Regions from separate parts of the Kitasatospora sp. NPDC127121 genome, predicted to be linked through region 1. Evidence: riboswitches for the same ligand, from Rfam matches in the RefSeq annotation. Region 1 holds a riboswitch; the other holds the start of a gene.
The links. A riboswitch is a leader RNA that binds a small molecule or an ion and turns the genes downstream of it on or off. The one in region 1 is predicted to bind S-adenosylmethionine.
Positions count from the first base shown of each region.

Region 2: another riboswitch for S-adenosylmethionine. It lies ahead of thrC (threonine synthase); the one in region 1 lies ahead of ACFVHI_RS07130 (aminotransferase class V-fold PLP-dependent enzyme).

Region 1 is NZ_JBHXTQ010000008.1:41,154-47,447, reverse strand. It holds gene ACFVHI_RS07145 (heme-copper oxidase subunit III) at 1-470, opposite strand, end outside; gene ACFVHI_RS07140 (hypothetical protein) at 866-1,291, shown strand; gene trpD (anthranilate phosphoribosyltransferase) at 1,412-2,488, shown strand; SAM riboswitch class IV at 2,596-2,713, shown strand; gene ACFVHI_RS07130 (aminotransferase class V-fold PLP-dependent enzyme) at 2,766-4,145, shown strand; gene ACFVHI_RS07125 (Lrp/AsnC ligand binding domain-containing protein) at 4,173-4,454, opposite strand; gene ACFVHI_RS07120 (rhomboid family intramembrane serine protease) at 4,496-5,278, opposite strand; gene ACFVHI_RS07115 (hypothetical protein) at 5,480-5,743, shown strand; gene ACFVHI_RS07110 (NYN domain-containing protein) at 6,014-6,294, shown strand, end outside.
Region 2 is NZ_JBHXTQ010000042.1:10,690-16,983, reverse strand. It holds gene groL (chaperonin GroEL) at 1-272, opposite strand, end outside; gene ACFVHI_RS21255 (cold-shock protein) at 619-822, opposite strand; gene ACFVHI_RS21250 (MoaD/ThiS family protein) at 1,401-1,679, opposite strand; gene thrC (threonine synthase) at 1,721-3,001, opposite strand; SAM riboswitch class I at 3,019-3,155, opposite strand; gene ACFVHI_RS21240 (glucosyl-3-phosphoglycerate synthase) at 3,303-4,304, shown strand; gene ACFVHI_RS21235 (trehalose-6-phosphate synthase) at 4,355-5,821, shown strand; gene otsB (trehalose-phosphatase) at 5,892-6,294, opposite strand, start outside.

The DNA of each region.
Region 1 (6,294 bases):
AGACCACCCGTCACGTGCAGACCGTGGAAGCCGGTGGTCAGGTAGAACACCGTGCCGTACGGGTCGGAGGACAGCGAGAGGCCGTCCTTCTTGACCAGCTCGGTGTACTCGAAGATCTGGCCGCCGATGAAGATCGCGCCCATCACGAAGGTGATGACGAACCACGAGCGGAGCTTCTTCACGTCCCCGCGCTCGGCAGCGAACACGCCGAGCTGGCAGGTCAGCGAGGAGAGCACCAGGATCGTGGTGTTGACCGAGGAGAAGGGCACGTTGAGGGCGTGCGCCTTCTCGGTCCAGAACTCGGCTCCCTTGACGGAGCGGAGCGTGAAGTACATCGCGAAGAGGGCCGCGAAGAACATCAACTCGGAACTGAGCCAGACGATCGTTCCGACGCTGACCATGTTCGGCCGGTTGACCGATCCGTGCGCGTGCCCGGTTTCTACTGCTGTTGCTGTCGCCACGACGGACATTATGTCGGTCCCTTATTCCGTCTTCACGCCGGGGGGTGTCCCTCGGAGTGTCCGGTGCGTGCGGTATGCCCCCCTGAGGGGCGGTGGGGGACCCCAATGGCGGCTGAGCAGCGGCGTGTCCCTTTTCTGACGGTTCCTCGAAGGGGCCCGCGACCCCGTTGCCCAGCGCGTCGTTGCACGCTTGGCGGAGCCTCCGGGGGTAATGCGCGGGCCCCTTATCGGCCGTACGGGTGGTCTGGCCGGGTCCGGGTGACGGGCCGTCCTCCGGGCGGGTGAGTCGCGGGCGCGGCGGCTTGAGGAGGAAGGTCCGCGAGGGGGACTCGGCGACGGGTGATCGGGAGTAGCATCCGGATCAGGCGAACGTGGTCCGGATCACACTTGAGGGAGCAGGGCCCATGGCGTACACGACCGACGAGACGCTCACCGTCCTCGTCTACAGCGATGACCGCAACACCCGCGAGCAGGTGCTGACGGCACTCGGCCGCCGGCCCGTCGAGGACCTTCCGGAACTGTCCTACCTGGAGTGCGCGACCACCCCGGCGGTGCTGAAGGCACTGGAGAAGGGCGGCGTGGACCTCTGCATCCTGGACGGCGAGGCGGTGCCGGCCGGCGGGCTCGGGCTCGGCCGCCAGCTCAAGGACGAGATCTACGGCTGCCCGCCGGTGCTGGTGCTGATCGGCCGGCCGCAGGACTCCTGGCTGGCCGCCTGGAGCCGGGCCGACGCCGCGATCTCCCGCCCGGTGGACCCGGTGGCGCTGGCCGGCGCGGTCGCCACCCTGCTGCGGGCACGGCTGGCCAAGCGGGCCCCCGTCAGCCGCTGAGCGGTGCCGTCTCACGACTAGAGAAGACGCCGCCGCGGGAACCCGACTGGTCGATAGGCTGACTCCATCCGTACGGACGTCCCCCCGACGCGGGGAACCCGACAACAGCTGGAGTCAGCCATGGTGAACGTGAACCCTGCGAACGGTGGTACCGCACCCGCGCAGGTGGTCCGCACCTGGCCGGACGTCCTGGCGGCGCTGTTGAAGGGGGAGGACCTCGACCGCTCGGCCACCGCGTGGGCGATGGACCGGATCATGAGCGGCGAGGCGTCCCCCGTCCAGGTGGCCGGGTTCATGGTGGCGCTGCGGGCCAAGGGCGAGACGGTCGACGAGATCACCGGCCTGGTGGACGCGATGTACGCGCACGCCGAGCCGCTGGACATCCCCGGCCCGGCCGTGGACATCGTCGGCACCGGCGGCGACCGGGCCAAGACCGTCAACATCTCCACCATGTCGGCGATCGTCGCGGCCGCGGCCGGCGCCAAGGTGGTCAAGCACGGGAACCGCGCCTCCTCCTCGGCCAGCGGCTCCTCGGACGTGCTGGAGAAGCTCGGCGTCCGCCTCGACCTGTCGGCCCGGCGGGTCGCCGAGATCGCCGAGGAGGTCGGGCTGACCTTCTGCTTCGCGGCCAAGTTCCACCCGTCGATGCGGCACGCCGCCACCGCCCGGCGCGACCTCGGGGTGCCGACCGCGTTCAACATCCTCGGCCCGCTGACCAACCCGGCCAAGGTCACCTCGCACGCGATCGGCTGCTTCGACACCCGGCTCGCCGCACTGATCGCCGGTGTGCTCGCCCGGCGCGGCTCGACCGGCCTGGTCTTCCGGGGCGACGACGGCCTGGACGAGCTGACCATCACCACCACCTCGCAGGTGTGGATCGTGCGGGACGGGACCGTCACCGAGACCACCTTCGACCCGCGGGACGTCGGCGTCGAGCTGGTCGGCATCGAGGCGCTGCGCGGGGCGGACCCCTCGTACAACGCCGAGGTCGCGCGTCGGCTGCTGGCGGGCGAGCGCGGGGCCGTACGGGACGCCGTCCTGATGAACACGGCGGCGGCGCTGGTCGCGCTCGACCTGGGCGAGGCGCCGCTCACCGAACAGCTCGCGGCCGGCATGGCGCGGGCGGAGCGGGCCATCGACTCGGGCGCGGCGCAGGAGCTGCTGCGGCGTTGGTCGGAGGCCACCAGCCGGGTGTGAGGCGGTACTTGGGAGCCCGTGCCGCAACGTCGGCGCGGGCTCCTCGGCTGTCCGGATGGTGGATGCCTGTTTGACCACTCGCTGGGCGCGACCTAGAGTCTTGGCCAGGTCATGAGTGACAGCGTCAAGCCCCAGCTTGCTGTCCGGCAACCCTCCGTCCGTGGCGGGGTGCCCTGGGTGAGGACCGGGTCGCTCGGCGAATCGTCCGTGCGGCAAGCGCGGACGCCCGACGACTAGTACTCCCGGGGTCCCACATCCCCAGAAGGAGTGCATCCTCATGTCCGTCGCCACCGAAATCTGCGCCCCCCTCGCCGTCCTCGGCCACGACGTCCAGGTCCCGCTCGCCAGCGGCGAGAAGGTCGGGTACGCGGCCCTCGACTACGCGGCCAGCTCCCCGGCGCTCCAGCGGGTCTGGGACGACGTCTCCGCCTACGCCCCCTACTACGGCAGCGTGCACCGCGGCGCCGGGTACCTCTCCCAGCTGTCCACCGACCTGTTCGAGCAGAGCCGCCGCACCGTCGCCGAGTTCCTCGACCTGCGCGAGGGCGACCAGGTGGTCTTCACCCGGGCCACCACCGACTCGCTGAACCTGCTCGCCGCGGCCGTCCCGGCCGGGACCCGGGTGTTCGCCTTCGAGACCGAGCACCACGCCTCGCTGCTGCCCTGGGCGCACGCCGGGCTCGACGTCCACTACCTGCGCGCGCCGCGCTCGCACGCCGAGGCGGTCGCCGCCCTGGACGCCGCGCTCGCCGAGGCGCCCGAGGGCCCCAAGCTGCTCTGCGTCACCGGCGCCTCCAACGTGACCGGCGAGCTGTGGCCGGTCGCCGAGCTGACCGGGACCGCGCACCGGCACGGTGCCCGGGTGGTGCTGGACGCCGCCCAGCTGGCCCCGCACCACCGGGTCTCGGTGCGCGAGCTGGACGTCGACTGGATCGCCTTCTCCGGCCACAAGATCTACGCGCCCTTCGGCGCCGGTGTGCTGGCCGGCCGGGCGGACTGGCTGGACGCGGCCGACCCGTACCTGGCCGGCGGCGGGGCGACCCGGACGGTGGCCCGGGAGACCGACGGCTCGGTGGCCGTCCAGTGGCACTCCGGCCCGGCCCGGCACGAGGCCGGCTCGCCGAACGTCATCGGCGCCTACGCGATCGCCTCGGCCTGCCGGGCGCTGAGCGAGGCGGGGTTCGACGCGTTGGAGGCCCGGGAGCGGCAGCTGATCGCCCGGCTGACCGCCGGGCTGGCGGAGATCCCGCAGGTCAAGGTGTTGAACCTGTTCGGTGCCGAGGCGGCCCGGGTGGGCGTGCTGTCCTTCGTCGTCCAGGGCTGGAACAGCTCGCACTTCTCGGCCGCGCTGTCCGCCGAGTACGGCATCGGGGTCCGCGACGGCCTGTTCTGCGCGCACCCGCTGCTGCGCACCCTGCTCGGGGACGAAGAGGTCTCCCCCTCCGAGTGCGGGGCGCCCGAGCCGTCGCTGCCCGGCGAGCGCAGCCTGAACGCGATCCGGGTGAGCTTCGGGGCCGGGACTCCGGACGAGCACGTCGACCGCTTCCTGACCGCCGTCCGCGAGCTGGTCACGGACGGTGCCGCGTGGAACTACCGCAACGAGGGCGGACGCTGCGTCGCCACCGTGGAGGTCGACCGGGGGCGTCGGCAGGGCTGAGGGGCCCGGTCGGCAGGGCTGAGGGGCCTACTCGTCCAGGCCGAGGGCGAAGGCGGCCTCGAGGTCGTGCTGGGAGTAGGTGCGGAAGGCGATCTGGGTCTCGGTGTGGGCCACGCCCGGGACCTTGTTCAGCCGGCCCGGGATGACCGCGGCCAGATCGTCGTGCCGGCGCACCCGGACCATCGCCACCAGGTCGTAGCCACCGGTCACCGAGTACACCTCGCTGACGCCCTCGATGGCCGCGATGGCCTCGGCGATCTCCGGGATGCGGTCGACACTGGTCTTGATCAGGACGATGGCGGTGATCACTGTTCGGGCTCCTTTGTGGGGTGCCGCCAGCGTATCGGGCGTCAGCCGGGTCGTCTCGGGGGGTGGCTGACCGCCGTGCAGGCGTAGAGGAAGCCCGCCGCGAAGCCGATCACGTGGACCAGATAGGCCACCCCGGGCCCGGCCGAGTGGACCGACCACCACTGCAGGGCGAACCAGAGGCCGAGCACCAGCCAGGCCGGGAAGCGTAGCGGCAGGAACAGCAGCAGCGGGACGAGCGTCGTCACCCGGGCGCGCGGATGGAAGCGCAGGTAGGCGCCGAGGACGGCGGAGATCGCGCCGGAGGCTCCGATCAGCACCCGGGTGGAGCCCGGGGAGTGCGCCTCGGCGAGGGCGAAGCCGTACGTGGCCAGACTGCCGGCGGCCAGGTAGAAGAGGGCGAACCGGGCCCGGCCCAGCCGCTGTTCGACGGTGGGGCCGAAGACGTGGAGGAAGAGCAGGTTGCCCAGCAGGTGCAGCCAGCCCGCGTGCACGAAGAGCCCGGTGAGGACGGACAGCGCCGGGTGCTTGGTCGGGGTGGGCGCGGCCGGGCAGCCCGGGGCCGGGTCGGGGGCCTGGGCCAGCTGCTCGGCGGTCAGCGGGCGGCCGGCCAGCACCTCGGCGGGGATGACGCCCCAGCGCTGCTCGTACCGCTGCTCCGCGCAGAGCCGGGACTGGCCGGTGCCGTACAGCGGATTGAGCCCGGCGGCCGGGCCCAGCAGGAACACCAGGGTGTTGACCGCGATCAGGGCGTAGGTGACCGCCGGGGCGGGCACGGACGGGCGTTCGCCCCGCGCGTCGGTGTGCCCGGGGGCCGTCAGTGCCATGCGGCCAAGCATCCCTCCGTGTCGGGCGTGTGACACGGCCTTGTACGGCAGGTGGACTAGCCCGCTCGTTCTCCTGACTGGTGGCCGGGATGGTTGCCTCAGGCAATAGGCTTGGGGCGGGCAATCCCGCCTCCCGCCGCCGACGCCGGGGCCCCGGGGGGAGCGCCTAGCCCACCCAGGGACCACCCGAGAGGACCCCCGATGACCGTCCCCGCCCTGACCGCCGAGACGCGCTGGCGCTGCACCCTGTGCGGAAACCTCACCCGCTTCGACGTGACCCGCACCGCGCGGGTCACCGAGTTCCTGCACTTCGACCTGGCCGGCGAGTCCAAGGTCGAGGAGACCGAGGTGCTGAGCGAGACGATCGAGTCGGTGCGCTGCCGCTGGTGCAACGCCGTGGACCAGGTCGAGCTGGTGGCCCGTCCGGGCGCCGAGAGCGCGGAGGCCTCCGCCGAGCAGGGTTGACGCCCGACGGCGCGGGGGGCGGGTGCGCGGCGCGCCTGCCCGCCGCGCTGGGACAATACAGACAGGACGCACGGAGCGTGACGACAGGGCGGCGGCCGCGGGCCGTGACCCCGTAGGACCAGGATCGGAGCCGAGGACGTGGTGGACGCAGCGAGGGAGCCCGCCGAAGCGCAGGGGCTTCAGCCTGCTGCCGCCGCGCAGGCGCAGGCCGCCGACGCGGCCCCGTCCGGGCCCGCGGCCGTCGGCGAGGCGGCGGGTTCCGATGCGTCGGTGGGCTCCGGCGAGGCGGTGGGTTCCGGCGAGGCGGTGGCGGAGCGTGCTGCCGAGAAGCTGGACCGGCCGCTGCCCGAGGGCGTGCGCCGGCGCGTGGTCGGCCTGGCCTCGGACGCGCTCGGCGGGCTGCCGCCCGGCGAGCTCCCGCAGAGCCTGCGCCAGTACGTCAAGTTCACCCCGGCCCGGCGGGCCAAGTACGCGGCCACGGCGCTGGCCGCGGCGCTGGAGTCGGAGCCGGCGTTCCGGGTGCGGATAGCGGAGCGGCTGAGGCTGGGCCA
Region 2 (6,294 bases), on a different contig from region 1:
GCGGTGGTGGTGCCGTCACCCGCGACGTCGTCGGTCTTCTTGGCGACCTCCTTGACGAGCTCCGCGCCGATCTTCTCGTAGGGGTCCTCGAGCTCGATCTCCTTGGCGATGGAGACACCGTCGTTGGTGATCGTGGGGGCGCCCCACTTCTTCTCCAGCACGACGTTGCGACCCTTGGGGCCGAGCGTGACCTTCACTGCGTCGGCGAGCTGGTTCATGCCACGCTCAAGGCCGCGGCGAGCTTCCTCATCAAAGGCGATGATCTTGGCCATCAGAAGTGGTCCTCCGGGACACGGTCGACTGCTCGGACCAAGGGGTGCCCGCGACGGACGGCCCTGGTGTGCGGGGGTCCTTTCCCCTACCGCTCCCGGGGGCCTCACCGACCCGGTCCGCTGTCACTCTCACGCTGTGAGTGCTAACGCCAATGATTAGCACTCCGGGTGGTCGAGTGCAAGCCCAATCGCGATCCCGCGAGCCGTCCGGGGCGCTCCCGCCGACCCGCGCAACTCCCCGCCGGGGAACGCCGACGGGCCCGCACGACGTGTGTCGTACGGGCCCGTCGAGAAGCGAGTGGTCACCAGCCGTGGGCCGCGCCGAGCTCCTGGGGTCGGAAGGGGGTCACACCGCGGCGCGGACCATGTCCGCCTGCGGGCCCTTCTGTCCCTGGGAGATCTCGAACTCGACCCGCTGGCCCTCCTCGAGGGTGCGGTAGCCGTCCATCTGGATCGCGCTGTAGTGGACGAAGACGTCCGCACCACCGTCGACCGCGATGAAGCCGTAGCCCTTCTCCGCGTTGAACCACTTGACGGTGCCCTGAGCCATTCCGAACTCCCCTAGTGCTGTGCTGGCCCTTCACGCGCCCGCAGGTCGCGGGCCCGGGTCTGGTTTGAAGGCCGGCCCGGGGAACCCCCCCTGGGCGCAGCCGTGCACGCCGCAGTCCTCCGCCGGGGGTGCCTGACGGCGCCCTGTGAGCGGGTGATTACGTCGACCGCGGCTGAATGTATCCGGATCGACGCCCTCTGCAACAGGGTCAGCTGCGGGGAATTCCGGCACCGCGCCAAGGGGCAGGACGGGCGAAAGCGGGAGGAATTCGGCATTTCACGCCGGACATAGCGGACGGATTACTACAAATCCCCGCGGGAATTCTGACATCTGCCTGACATGTTTCACGGCCCAGGCATCCGACCGGTCTCAGCGGCCGGACGACCGTCCGGCGATTCGCGGGTGAGGATGAGGGGAAGCCCTGTTCCCAACCGAGCCACACTCTACTCCGACTTGACCCCGCCATATTCCCGCCGAAATGCGGCCGGCCGTCCGTGCGTACGGAGAACGGAATTCCGTACGCGCGAACGGCCGGTCGGACGAACGGCTCGGGCGGAGTGCCCGGATCGGGGCGCGGCTCAGCAACCGCCGGCCACCGCCGGGATGATCGAGACGCTGGCGCCGGCCGCGATCCCGGTCGCCAGGCCCTCGGCGAAGCGCACGTCGTCGTCGTTCACGTAGACGTTGACGAAACGGCGCAGCTTGCCGGCGTCGTCCAGGATGCGGGCGGCGATCCCCGCGTGGTTCTTCTCCAGGTCGGCGATGACCTCGCCCAGGGTGGCGCCCTCGGCGGCCACCTCGGCGGCGCCGCCGGTGTAGGTGCGCAGGATGGTGGGGATACGGACGTTGGCGCTCATGGTTCTCCTAGCGGGTGCGACCCAGCGGGGTGGGGGGTGTTTCAGGCGGACGCGAGGCCGGCGTCGTGGAAGGACGCCAGGGTCGGGCGGATGACGGCGGTCATCCCGGCCCCGGCGACGGCGTCCAGGGTCTTCAGGCCGTCGCCGGTGTTGATCGCGACGGTCTCCTTGGCCGGGTCCAGCTGGCCGGTCTCCACCAGCTTCTTCAGCACGCCGACGGTCACCCCGCCCGCGGTCTCGGCGAAGACGCCCTCGGTCCGGGCCAGCAGCCGGATCGCGTCCACCACCTCGGCGTCGGTGACGTCCTCGACCGCGCCGCCGGTGCGCCGGGCGATGTCCAGCACGTACGGGCCGTCCGCCGGGTTGCCGATCGCCAGCGACTTGGCGATGGTGTCCGGCTTGACCGGGCGGATCACGTCCTGGCCGGCCTTGAACGCCGCCGACACCGGCGAGCAGCCCGCCGCCTGGGCGCCGAAGACCTTGTACGGCCGGTCCTCGACCAGGCCGAGCCTGATCAGCTCCTGCAGCCCCTTGTCGATCTTGGTCAGCTGGGAGCCGGAGGCGATCGGGATGACGATCTGCTCCGGCAGCCGCCAGCCGAGCTGCTCGCAGATCTCGTACGCCAGCGTCTTGGAGCCCTCGCCGTAGTAGGGGCGCAGGTTGACGTTGACGAAGCCCCAGCCCTCGCCGGCCGGGTCGCCGATCAGCTCCGAGCAGAAGCGGTTCACGTCGTCGTAGTTGCCCTCGATGCCGACCAGCTCGCCGCCGTACACCCCGGCCATGACGACCTTGCCCTGCTCCAGGTCGTGCGGGATGAACACGCAGGACTTGAAACCGGCCCGGGCGGCCGCCGCGCCCACCGCGCCGGCCAGGTTGCCGGTGGAGGAGCAGGAGAGCGTCGTGAAGCCGAAGGCCCGCGCGGCCTCGATGGCGCAGGCCACCACGCGGTCCTTGAACGAGTGGGTCGGGTTGCCCGAGTCGTCCTTGATGTGCAGCTGCGCGGTGAAGCCCAGCTCGCGGCCCAGGTTGTCCGCCTTGACCAGCGGGGTCCAACCGGGGTTCAGGTTGGGCTTGGTGGCGACGTCGGCCGGGACGGGCAGCAGCGGCGCGTAGCGCCAGATCGAACTCGGGCCGGCCTCGATCCGGCGGCGCAGCTCCTCGGCGCCCTCGCTGCCGAAGTCGTACGCGATCTCCAGCGGGCCGAAGCACTCCAGGCAGGCGAAGCTCGGACCGAGCGGGAAGCGGGTGCCGCACTCCCGACAGGACAGCGCGGTGGCGGGGCCGAGGTCCACGGATGCGGGTGCGACAGTGTCGATAGCCATGATGGCGGAGGCCTCTCTCCTCATCTTCCCCGTGGCACGGTCGCGCCACAGGCCGGAATTGGCACCTGTCCCGCCGGGGCCTGTCGACAGACAGCCGCGCGAGAAGGTTGCCGGGACGTCAACGGGCCGTTCCCTCAGTCCCTCTGGATGAGCTTGTGAAATTGTGGTGGTGCTCAACGGCGACCCCGACGTGCAAAGGTCCGGCCGCTGTACGAAGACTGTATCCGAAGGCGTCAACCCCGAACGGGATCGTCCGCCACGCGAGATGGCGCGTCCCACCGACCCCGCCGAGGAGAGTCCCGTGCCCGCCGAACCGACCCCCGCGCTGCTCCCGCAGGCGGCGTCCTGGCTGCGCCGCCGCTCGTGGAGCGCGGTCGACCGGCCGGTGCACGCCCTGCTGGAGGCCAAGCGCCGGACCGGCCACACGGTCAGCGTGGTGCTGCCCGCGCTGGACGAGGAGGCCACCGTCGGCGACATCGTCCGCACCATCCGCCGCGAGCTGATGGAGCGCCTCCCGCTGGTCGACGAACTCGTCGTCATCGACTCCGGCTCGGCCGACGCCACCGCCGCCGTCGCCGCCCGGGCCGGCGCCCGGGTGGAGTACCGCGACGCGATCCTGCCCCGGCTGCCCGCCGTCCCCGGCAAGGGCGAGGTGCTCTGGCGCTCGCTGCTGGTCACCCGCGGCGACATCGTCTGCTTCGTCGACGCCGACCTGCGCGAGTTCGACCCGGCCTTCGTCTCCGGCATCCTCGGCCCGCTGCTCACCGAACCGGACATCCAGCTGGTCAAGGCCATGTACGACCGGCCGCTGGAGACGGAGGGGGCGGTGGTCCCGGCCGGCGGCGGCCGGGTCACCGAACTGGTCGCCCGCCCGCTGCTCAACCTGCACTGGCCGGAACTCGCCGGTTTCGTCCAGCCGCTCGGCGGCGAGTACGCGGCCCGCCGCGCGCTGCTCGAACGGCTCCCCTTCCCCACCGGCTACGGCGTCGAACTCGGCCTGCTGGTCGACGCGCTGGAGACGGTCGGGCTGGACGCCCTGGCCCAGGTGGACGTCGGCGTCCGGCACCACCGGCACCAGGACGGCCAGGCCCTCGGCCGGATGGCCGCCACCATCTACCGCACCGCCCTCGAACGCCTCGACCGCACCCACCGGCTGAAGGCCTCGGCCGACCTCGTCCACCCGCTGCTGACCCAGTTCACCCGCGACCCGCAGAGCCGGGAGTTCACCGCCCACACCCACCCGGTGACCGCCCTGGAACGCCCGCCCATGCACACCGTGCCCGAGTACGCGACCCGACACTGAACACCCACCGAAAGGGTTTGCCGCTCCGGAGCCCAGGCAACGTACCAACCATGGGCGATCTCACGACCGAACGTTCGAGTGCGACCGGCACCGCCCCCGTCCTGGTGGCCTCCAATCGGGGACCGGTGTCGTTCAGCACCGCGGACGACGGCACGCTGACCCTCCGCCGCGGCGGCGGAGGCCTGGTCTCCGGCCTCTCCGCCATCGACGACCCCGACGCCGTCTGGGTCTGCGCCGCCCTCGGCGCCGCCGACCGACAGGCCGCCAGAGAGGCCCCGGACGGCCGCCTCGACCTCGCCGGGCACGACGTGGGCGGCCAGGCCGTCCGCATGCTGGACATCGATCCCGACACCTTCGCCCGCGCCTACAACGGCGTCGCCAACTCCACCCTCTGGTTCGTCCACCACCTGCTCTACGCCACCCCCACCGCCCCCGCCTTCGACGCCGGGTTCCGCACCGAGTGGGCCGCCTACCGCGCCTACAACGCCGCCTTCGCCGAGGCACTGGCCGCCGAGGCCGCCCCCGGGGCCGCCGTGCTGGTCCAGGACTACCACCTCTCGCTGACCCCGGCCCTGCTCCGCGCCGCCCGCCCCGACCTGCGGATCGGCCACTTCTCGCACACCCCGTGGGCCCCGCCCGAGTACTTCCGGCTGCTGCCCGACGACGTCGCCGAGGCCGTCCTCACCGGCATCCTGGGCGCCGACCGGGCCGGCTTCCTGACCCGCCGCTGGGCTCTGGCCTTCGCCGACTGCTGCGCCGACCTGCTCGGTGCCGAGGTCGACCGGGACGCCATGACCGTCACCCACGCCGGCCGCACCACCCGGCTCGGCGTCCACGCGCTCGGCGCCGACGCCGACTTCCTGCGCGAACGCTCCCACCGCCCGGACGTCGACGAACGCCTCGCCGCCCTCCGCGAGGCCGTCGGCGGGCGCCGCACCATCGTCCGGGTCGACCGCACCGAGCTGAGCAAGAACATCGTCCGCGGCCTCCAGGCCTACCGGCACCTGCTGCGCACCCGCCCCGAATGGCACGACCGGGTGGTGCACATCGCCTTCGCCTACCCCTCGCGCACCGACCTCGCCGAGTACCGCGCCTACACCGCCCAGGTCCAACGGCTCGCCGAGGACATCAACGCCGAGTTCGCCACCCCCGCCTGGCAGCCGCTGATCCTGCACGTCGACGACGACTTCCCGCGCTCCCTGGCCGCCTACCGGCTCGCCGACGTGGCCCTGGTCAACCCGATCCGGGACGGCATGAACCTGGTCGCCAAAGAGGTTCCGGTGGTGTCCGACCACGGCTGCGCCCTGGTGCTCTCCCGCGAGGCCGGCGCGTACGCCGAACTCGCCGAGGACGCGCTCACCGTCAACCCGTACGACGTCATCGCCACCGCCGACGCCCTGCACGCCGGCCTCACCATGCCCGAGGAGGAGCGCGCCGACCGCACCAAGCGCCTCGCGGCGGCGGCCACCGCGCTGCCCCCGCAGCAGTGGTTCCTCGACCAGCTCAACGCGCTGTGAACCGGCTCGGCGCGCTGTGAACCGGCTCGGCGCGCGCTGAACCGGCCCGCTCAACGCGCTGCCGCCCGGTTCAGCCAGCGCCGACGGCCGCGCCGAGCGCCGCGAGCAGTTCCACCACGCCGGCCGGGCCCGCGACCACCAGGTCCGCCCGGTCGGCGAGCTCGCGCACCGGCGCGTCCCCCACCGCGCCGCTGCACACCAGCAGCCCCGCCACCCCCTCGCCGCGCAGCTTCTCCACCGCAGCGAAGGCCGCCACGTCCCCCAGGTCGTCCCCCGCGTACAGCACCGAGCCGGCCCCGCGCTCGCGCAGGAAGCCGGTCAACGCCGCGCCCTTGTCCACCCCCGGCGGCCGCAGCTCCAGCACCAGCCGCCCAGGCTCCACCACCAGCCCGTGCCCGGCCGCCAGCTCGCCGACCGGCGCCCGCAGCAGCTCCAGCGCCTCCTCGGGCGCCGCCGTGCGCCGGGTGTGCACC